4 regions of the Arthrobacter sp. 05L428 genome follow, and region 3 is predicted to be linked to each of the others. Evidence: predicted binding sites of a transcription regulator. Region 3 holds the regulator's gene; each other region holds the start of a gene.
What was found. The regulator HrcA, encoded in region 3, represses chaperone genes, less so after heat shock. The targets are predictions, from matches to a motif close to TTNGCACTCGNNNNNNNCGAGTGCNAA.

Region 1: groES (co-chaperone GroES) is a predicted target of HrcA. The motif match lies at 1,005-1,031, and genes of this name have one in related genera.
Region 2: groL (chaperonin GroEL) is a predicted target of HrcA. The motif match lies at 1,230-1,256, and genes of this name have one in related genera.
Region 4: AC1DH3_RS02175 (FmdB family zinc ribbon protein) is a predicted target of HrcA. The motif match lies at 1,362-1,388, and genes of this name have one in related genera.

Annotation. Positions count from the first base shown of each region.
Region 1 is NZ_JBFTNW010000001.1:423,634-425,831, reverse strand. It holds gene groL (chaperonin GroEL) at 1-471, opposite strand, end outside; gene groES (co-chaperone GroES) at 551-847, opposite strand; gene AC1DH3_RS02085 (hypothetical protein) at 1,182-1,595, opposite strand; gene AC1DH3_RS02080 (THUMP-like domain-containing protein) at 1,652-2,198, shown strand, end outside.
Region 2 is NZ_JBFTNW010000003.1:81,142-83,339, reverse strand. It holds gene groL (chaperonin GroEL) at 1-1,044, opposite strand, end outside; gene AC1DH3_RS09010 (ABC transporter substrate-binding protein) at 1,342-2,198, opposite strand, start outside.
Region 3 is NZ_JBFTNW010000001.1:1,252,934-1,255,131, reverse strand. It holds gene dnaJ (molecular chaperone DnaJ) at 1-276, opposite strand, end outside; gene hrcA (heat-inducible transcriptional repressor HrcA) at 357-1,370, opposite strand; gene AC1DH3_RS05815 (DUF3097 domain-containing protein) at 1,603-2,198, shown strand, end outside.
Region 4 is NZ_JBFTNW010000001.1:449,973-452,170, reverse strand. It holds gene galU (UTP--glucose-1-phosphate uridylyltransferase GalU) at 1-600, opposite strand, end outside; gene AC1DH3_RS02180 (5-formyltetrahydrofolate cyclo-ligase) at 710-1,339, shown strand; gene AC1DH3_RS02175 (FmdB family zinc ribbon protein) at 1,477-1,728, shown strand; gene AC1DH3_RS02170 (RcpC/CpaB family pilus assembly protein) at 2,026-2,198, shown strand, end outside.

The DNA.
Region 1 (2,198 bases), 830 kb from region 3:
CTCGCCGACCTCGTCGCTCTGTGCGGAGATCGCGGCCACGTTGGCCACCTGGGTGCCCTCGACCGGGCGGGCGTTTTCGAGCAGGCGGGCGGCCACGGCCTCGACGGAGACCTCGATGCCGCGCTTGATCTGGCCCGGGGCGGCGCCGGCGGCAACGTTGCGCAGGCCTTCCTTGACCAGGGCCTGGGCGAGGACGGTGGCGGTGGTGGTACCGTCGCCGGCGACGTCGTTGGTCTTGGTGGCGACCTCCTTGGCGAGCTGTGCGCCAAGGTTTTCGTACGGGTCGTCCAGCTCTACTTCGCGGGCGATGGTCACACCGTCGTTGGTGATCGTGGGGGCGCCCCACTTCTTGTCCAGCACGACGTTGCGGCCGCGCGGGCCGAGCGTCACCTTGACCGTGTTGGCGAGCTTATCGATGCCGGCTTCGAGCGACCGGCGGGCAGCGTCGTTAAACGCAAGCTGCTTTGCCATGGTTTTGTCCTTTCAAGACAGAACCCCGCGCAGCCGTTCGTTCAAAGCGAAGGATCGGCGGCGCGGGGGTCCAAGAGAGTTACTTTACGACGATCGCCAGAACGTCGCGGGCGGAGAGCACGAGGTACTCGGTGCCGCCGGTCTTAACTTCGGTTCCGCCGTACTTGGAGTAGATGACAACGTCGCCAACGGCAACGTCAACGGGAACGCGGTTGCCATTGTCATCAAAGCGGCCGGGGCCTACTGCAACAACTTCGCCTTCCTGCGGCTTCTCCTGTGCGGAGTCCGGGATAACCAGGCCGGAAGCCGTGGTCTGCTCGGCTTCGAGCGGGCGGACAACAATACGATCCTCAAGAGGCTTAATAGAGACCGACACTCGGACCTCTCCTTTTCGTCAGCAAATTTGTGGACTATGAAGCGGTGATCCGTGGCGTACAAACCGTCGTCGCGGTGCCGGCAGTAGCCCGGCGGAACATGCTTCACGTGTTAGCACCCGCCTAGGGAGAGTGCTAATGACGACTCTATGTAAGTAGTTAGCACTCGGTCAAGGTGAGTGCCAGAAGTTCGTCACTGGTGAACGTCCGGCGGGACCGTCCGGAGTGACGGACATGCCCATCGCAACCGGCCGGCACCGGACATATCGGCAATATGTCCGGTGCTGGTGCCGAAGGATGGGCATGTCCCTCGGTCCGCGCCCAGGCTGGGGCGGCCTACTCCCCCGCCAGGTCCTCGTAGTCCCAGTCCTGGCCGTCGTCGTCTTCCTCGATCCGGGCGGAGGCGTTGCGTTCGCGGTACAGCACAAAGCCGCCGGCGAGGGCAGCGACCGCGCCGAGGACGAGGGCGATGATGCCGCCCACCCGGGCTGCGGCATAGGTGTCACGGATCGCGCGCGCCTCATCGGTCGCATCCTTCACGTCTTTGCCGCCGACCGAGTAGACGGTCGCATTGAAGGAGTCCAGTAAGAAGATAATGACGAGCAACGCCACGCACACGACGGCGATCACGACGCCGGCGATCAGCGCCGGCCGGGCGAAGCGGGCCAGTCCCCGGCTGTCCCGGGCCTCCCCGACGGCGTTCTCCCGGGTGCCTGCCGTGCCGAAGTCGTCTGTGTCCCTGCCATCCATGCCGTCCAGCCTATCGGGCGCGCCGGGCGTTCCCCGCCTGAACTACGCTTGATGGCATGGCTGAGACTACGCAGGACCAGATCGCCCCGCTCCTCAATCCGGAGGGCTGGGAGCTGCTGGCCTCGCTGGGACCGTACCGCGAGGAGGAGGCCTTCCGCCTCAACGCCTCGCTCCGGAAGGCCGGCCATTCCCCCGAACTGGTGTCCGCGGCACTCACCCAGTCCCGCCTGCGGACAAAGGCGGAAGCGAAGTTCGGTGAATTCGCCCGGCAGATGATTTTCACCCGGGCCGGCCTGGAACAGGCCACCCGGCTGACCGTAGCGGCGCGGCACGCGCAGCGCTTCGCCGAGGCCGGGATTGCCCATGTGGCGGATCTGGGCTGCGGACTGGGAGCCGACGCAATGGCCCTGGCCTCGCTGGACATCAAGGTGACCGCCGTGGAACTGGACGAAACCACCGCCGCCTGCGCCACGATGAACCTGATCCCGTTCCGGAACGCCACCGTCGTCCATGCCGATGCCGCCGCCGTCCCGCTCGACGGGATTGACGGCGTCTGGCTGGACCCGGCCCGCCGCACCACCTCAAGTTCCGGGACCAAGCGAC
Region 2 (2,198 bases), on a different contig from region 3:
GCGGATCTGGGACACACGGCCGGCGATCTGGTCGGCGTCGCCGGCACCTTCGACGATGGTGGTCTCGTCCTTGGTGACAACAACCTTGCGTGCCTTGCCCAGCAGTTCGAGGCCGGCGGTCTCAAGCTTGAGGCCAACTTCCTCGGAGATGACCTGGCCGCCGGTGAGGATGGCGATGTCGGCCAGCTGTGCCTTACGGCGGTCACCGAAGCCCGGAGCCTTGACGGCGACGGACTTGAAGGTGCCGCGGATCTTGTTCACGATCAGGGTGGCCAGGGCCTCGCCCTCGATGTCCTCGGCGATGATCAGCAGCGGCTTGTTGGACTGCATGACCTTTTCGAGGACTGCAACCAGTTCCTTGACGTTGGAGATCTTGGAGTTGACGATCAGGATGTACGGATCCTCGAGGACCGTTTCCTGACGCTCGGCGTCGGTGACGAAGTAGGCCGAGATGTAGCCCTTGTCGAAACGCATGCCCTCGGTGAGCTCCAGCTCGAGGCCGAAGGTGTTCGACTCCTCGACGGTGATGACGCCTTCCTTGCCGACCTTGTCCAGGGCTTCGGCAATCAGGGCGCCAATTTCGTTGTCACCGGCGGAGATGGACGCGGTGGCGGCGATCTCTTCCTTGGTTTCGATTTCCTTGGCAGAAGCCAGGAGCTCGCGGGTGACCGCTTCAACAGCCTTCTCGATGCCGCGCTTGAGGGACAGCGGGTCAGCGCCGGCCGCGACGTTGCGCAGGCCTTCCTTGACGAGGGCCTGGGCCAGCACGGTTGCCGTGGTGGTACCGTCACCGGCGACGTCGTCGGTCTTCTTGGCAACTTCCTTGACCAGCTCGGCGCCGATCTTCTCGTAAGGGTCGTCCAGCTCGATCTCCTTGGCGATGGAGACACCATCGTTGGTGATCGTGGGGGCGCCCCACTTCTTTTCGAGGACGACGTTGCGTCCACGCGGGCCGAGGGTGACCTTGACGGCGTCGGCGAGGATGTTCAGGCCCCGCTCAAGACCGCGGCGTGCCTCTTCATCAAATGCAATGATCTTGGCCATAACGGCAGTAGTCCTTTCGGGACAGTCGTTAAGAATGAACCTTGCGCTGCGGTGCCCGCGACGGACGATTCCAACCCGGCAGCCTCTGTACGCCGCCGGGCCGGGGATCTCACCCCAGCCAGGTATTTCTCTCGCTCCCGGTACGTCCGCCGCCTCCACGCGACCGGCCGAACCGGGGCGTCGAGTTAGCAGTCAATACGCGGGAGTGCTAACTCCATAATTAGCACTCCCCCGGGGAGAGTGCAAGCAGTGGTGAGGTCAGGGTGCGCCCCGCCGGGCGCTCTTCGCTAGGAGCGATCAGGAGCCGGCGCTGCGGGCGGTTTCGCTGCCGGTCATCTCGGCGTTGTTGTCCGGGCCATAGCTGTAGACCATGTAGGCGGCGGCGGTGACGTCGCCGTTGCTGTCGAAGTTGATCGGGCCGGAGGCGCCGTCGTAGTCGGGGCGCTTGCCGGCGCGGAGCGCGGCCACGCATTCCTGGTAGGACTTGCAGGCCGCGGCTTCCCCGGACGGGGCCCCGGTACCGGCAGCCGTTCCGCCGGACACTGCGACCAGCTTCGAGGCGATGGAGGTCCCAGCGTCGTCCTCCGCCGCGGCGGCGGCGAGGGCGGCGAGGTTGACGGCGTCGTACGTCTCGGCGGCAAACGCCATGTCCTTCAGGCCCGGGTCGACGGCCACGAGTTCTGCCTGGAAGTGCGCGGAGGGGAACGTGCCCGGCAGGACCCCGCGGGCCCCGTCCAGCGCCTTGGAGCCAAGGCCGTTGCCGTACTGGTTTACGGCCCCGTCGCTGAGGATGAGCTTCTTTCCGGACAGTCCCGCGTTGTTGAGCTCGGCGATGGCGCCCTGGGCACCGTCCCGGGCCACCAGCACGACGGCGTCCGGCGAGGCAGCCTTGGCCGCCGCGGCCGCCTGTTGCGCCTGACCGGCCTTGAATTCAGCGTCGACGGAGGTGCCCAGGCCCGCGGCCTTCGCGGCCGCCGAGACGGCCACGGAGACGTCCTTGCCGTAGTCGCCTTCCTCGTGCACCACGGCAAGGGTCTTGGCGCCGCCGTCCTGGGCGAGCTTGACCAGGACCGAGGCCTGCGCGATGTCGGCGGCCGCGGTCCGGAAGTAGTAGCCGCCGCTCTTGTATGAGCTGAGTCCCGGCGCGGTGTTGG
Region 3 (2,198 bases):
TTCGAAGATGTCCTGGAAGGCGAAGCCCTGGCCGGCGTAGCCGCCGCCGAAGCCGTTGTCGTTCCCGTTCTCGTTGCCCGTCGTGTCGTAGACCCGGCGCTTTTGCGGGTCGGAAAGCACCTCGTAGGCATGGGTGACCGCCTTGAAGCGCTCGGAAGCGTCATCACCGGGGTTCACATCCGGGTGCAGGGTCCGCGCAAGCTTGCGGTAGGCCTTCTTGATCTCTTCCCCCGTGGCTTCACGGGAGACTCCAAGAACGTCATAGTGGCTGCTCAAAGTCTGTATCTCTTCCTTTTTGTACTGCCAGTGGGGCACTGCCTGTAGTTGGCAAGAAGTCCGGTTCCGGATCCGGCCCGTCAGGGCCCGAGGATCCGCGAAAGGTAGCGGGCCACCGCACGGACGGCGGCCATGGTGGTGGGGTAGTCCATCCGGGTGGGGCCAAGGACTCCGACCTTGGCCGTGGCGTCCGGTCCGTAGCCGGTGGCCACCACGGACGCTTCGGACAGGCCGTCGTAGGGGTTCTCCCGGCCGATGCTTACCGTGACGCCGCGCGGGTCCTCCGCCATGTCGCTGAGCAGGCGCAGCATCACCACCTGCTCTTCAAGCGCTTCGAGCACGGGTCCGATGCTCAGCGGGAAATCCACATTGGACCTGGCCAGGTTGGCGGTCCCGGCCATGACCATCCGTTCCTCGCGGCTGCTCGCGGCAAGCGATTCAAGCCCGCGGGCCAGGGCCTGGGCGGGTCCCCGCCGCACCGGCGGACAGCTGTCCACCACGGCCTGCAGCGACTGGGGCAGCAAGCTCAACGGGGTGCCGGAGAGCCTGGCCAGGAACAGGGTGCGGAGTTCGGCGAGGGCGTCGTCGCCGAAGTCCTGGCCGACGTCGATCACCCGCTGTTCCACCTTGCCCGTATCCGCGATCAGGACCGTGAGTACCTTGCGCGGCGCCAGGAGCACGAATTCGATGTGCCGGACGCGGGCCCGGCTCAACAGCGGGTACTGCACGACGGCGACCTGGTTCGTCAGCTGCGATAGCAGCCGCACTGTCCGGTCCAGCACGTCGTCGAGGTCATCGGACCCCTCGAGCAGCGCCTGGATGGCGCGGCGCTCCGCCGGAGAGAGGGGTTTGACGGCCGAAATCTGGTCCACGAACAGGCGGTAGCCCTTGTCCGTGGGAATCCGGCCGGCGCTGGTATGCGGCGCCGTGATCAGGCCCTCGTCTTCCAGGGCGGCCATGTCATTGCGGATCGTGGCGCTGGACACGCCCAGATGGTGCCGTTCCACCAGGGCCTTGGATCCTACCGGCTCGCGGGAATGGACGTAGTCCTCCACGATGGCGCGCAGCACTTCGAGTTTGCGTGGCTCGCTCACTCTCCACCTCCAATCGACCCGTATCGGTTCGCCGGTGCCGCCGCGCGTGCAGGAACACCCGGGGTTAGCACTCGACATGCCTAAGTGCTAACCAGTCTAATATGAGTCGCGCCGTTGTTAGCATTGGATTCGCTGCGGGCGTGAGCCCCGGGACTGGTGTTTCCCGGCACACCACAGGCCGCGCCGCCGTTCTGTCCCCCGTAATTCCCGAGTGCAAAGCAGTGTGTAGCAGATGTCGTACCAGAATTGGGGCCCGCAGGATCTCTCCGCGCCCGCCAAGGCCCAGCTGCCCGAGATCCCGGTGGAGCGCGGCATGGTGCTGGAGGACGTGCAGTCCGGCTGGGTGGGCGCCGTAACCCGGGTGGAGAAGTCCGGCGGCATGCACGTCGTGGCCCTCGAGGACCGGCGCGGCAAGTCCCGATCCTTCCGCCTCGGCTTCGGCTTCCTGCTCGAGGGCCAGCCCATCCGGCTGATGCCGCCCGCCCCGCGGGTTCCCGCGGCGGGTGCCGGAGTCGGCGCGCGCACCGCCTCCGGTTCGGTCCGGGTGGAGGGACAGCGTGCCCAGGTCGCGAAGGCCAGCCGGATCTGGGTGGAAGGCAAGCACGACGCCGAACTCGTCGAGAAAGTCTGGGGTGACGACCTCCGCGTCGAGGGCATCGTGGTCGAGCCGCTGCACGGCATCGACGACCTCGCTGCCGCCGTGAAGGAGTTCCGGCCCGGCCCCGGCCGTCGCCTCGGCGTCCTGGTGGACCACCTTGTTCCAGACTCGAAGGAGTCGCGAATCGCCGACGCGGTGATGGCCTCCCCGGGCGCGGCCGGCAACGTGCT
Region 4 (2,198 bases), 800 kb from region 3:
GTCGACGTCGGGCTTCTCCACCAGCTGCTTGATCCGGACGTACTCCTCGCCCTCAACCGGCTCGACGTCGGCGCAGCCATAGGCGCTGATCTGCGAGGGGTCGACCTCGATCAAAGCCACGACCGAGCCGCCGGTCTTTGCCTGGACCTCGATCATGGTGCTGAGCAGCTCGTCGCGGGCATCGATGAGGTCGTCGCCCAGCAGCACGGCAAAAGGTTCGTAACCGACGTGCTGCTTGGCGCGCAGCACGGCGTGCCCGAGGCCCATGGGGTCGCCCTGGCGGACGTAGTGGATATCGCCCAGGTTGCTCGCGGCCTGGATGGACTCCAGCTTGGCGGTGTCGCCCTTGGCCTCCAGCGTCGCTTCCAAGGTGGGCACGCGGTCGAAGTGGTCCTCGAGGGCGCGCTTGTTGCGTCCGGTGATCATCAGGACGTCGTTGAGGCCCACGTTCACGGCTTCCTCGACCACGTACTGGATGGCCGGCTTGTCGACGACCGGCAGCATTTCCTTCGGCATCGCTTTGGTGGCCGGAAGGAAACGGGTGCCGAGGCCCGCAGCGGGGATGACGGCCTTACGGACGGAGGCGTTGGGTGTAATCACTCGACTAATCTAACTGAGGGGGCAAAACATCAGGTAATTGTCCCCACCGGCACGGCAGCCGCGGCAGCCGACATCATCAGGCGCCGCCCGGGCGAGAGGACGCCACCGCATGAGCACCAAGGAAGAGATCCGTTCGCGGCACCGGCTGCGCCGGACAGCGATGTCGCCGGCGGAGCTGGATGCCGCCGGTTCGGCAATCGCCCGGCACGGGCTGGCGTGGGCCTCCGGGCTGGCCGACGGCGGACCACGCACCTTCGCTGCCTACCTCGGCGTCGGTTCCGAGCCGCCCACCCTGCCTCTCTTGGCCGCCCTGCATGATGCCGGCCACCGGGTGCTGCTCCCGGTCTGCGAACCTGGACTGGCGCTGAGCTGGGTGTACTGGACCCCGGCCTCGGAGTTTGTCCGCAGCCGCTATGCACCCATCCAGGAGCCGACCGGTGAACGGCTCGGCACGTCCGTGATGCGGGACGTGGCCGGAATCTTCCTCCCCGCCACGGCCCTGGACCGTTCGGGCAACAGGATCGGGCAGGGCGGCGGCTATTACGACAAGTTCCTTGCGGCCCTCGCCACACTGCCGGCGGGCCCTTCCCGGGCCAGCGACGGCCCGCTGCCGACGGCGGCCGTCGTCTACGACGCCGAGGTACTCCCCGCTGGCAGCATCCCGGCGGAGTCCTTCGATCAGAAGGTCGCGGCCGCCCTGACTCCTGGCGGCTTGGTCCGGCTTGCCGGGCTTTCCTAGCCGCAGCCGGCGGGTGATAGAATTGGCACTCAGGCCCTGCGACTGCTAATGCGGTTTCCTCGTCCACCGATTCCGGTGGCGGAGATGCCGCTCCGGCAGCACGGGACCTGCTCGTTTGTCCAAGAGGAGGAACCCCAGTGCCCACGTATGCATATGCCTGCAAGGACTGCAGCCACGCCTTCGAGACCGTGCAGTCGTTTACGGACAGCTCCCTGACGACCTGCCCGGAGTGCCAGGGGACGTTGCGCAAGAAGTTCAACAGCGTCGGCGTCGTGTTCAAGGGCTCCGGCTTCTACCGGACCGACTCACGCGATAGCAAGGGCAGCGCCGTCGCCCCCGCTGCCAGCCCGGCTGCGAGCTCCGCACCGGCTTCCGCCGCCGCCAACTAGTACCCGGCACGCCGGCACCCCCACGGTTGTCCACATAGCGCCGCCCGGGCCTGACGCCGGCTGGCTTCCCCACCATAACGTGGCGACATGGCCCACCGCAGCCGCCGCACACTCTTTTCCCGATCAGCACCGTCTTACGGGTCGACGCCGCGTTTCAGATCGTCTCCGTCACCGCTTCCGCGCGCTGCCATCCGCCCTGGCTCGCGCCGCAAATTTCCGCCGAGGCGGCGCTTCCGCGGCTGGCTGGGAAGACACCGAAGGCTGGTCATAGCCCTGCTGCTGTGCCTCGCCGCCGGCATGGCCGTGCAGCAGCTGACTCCTGCGCCCGAAGCCACCGTCACCGCGTGGGCCGCGGCCAAGGATCTCCCGGCCGGCCGGGTGCTGGATGCGGCCGACGTCGTCGCCATCCAGATCCCGCCCGGCGTTCTGCCCGCCGGCCCGCTTGACCCTGCCGGACTGGACGGGAAACA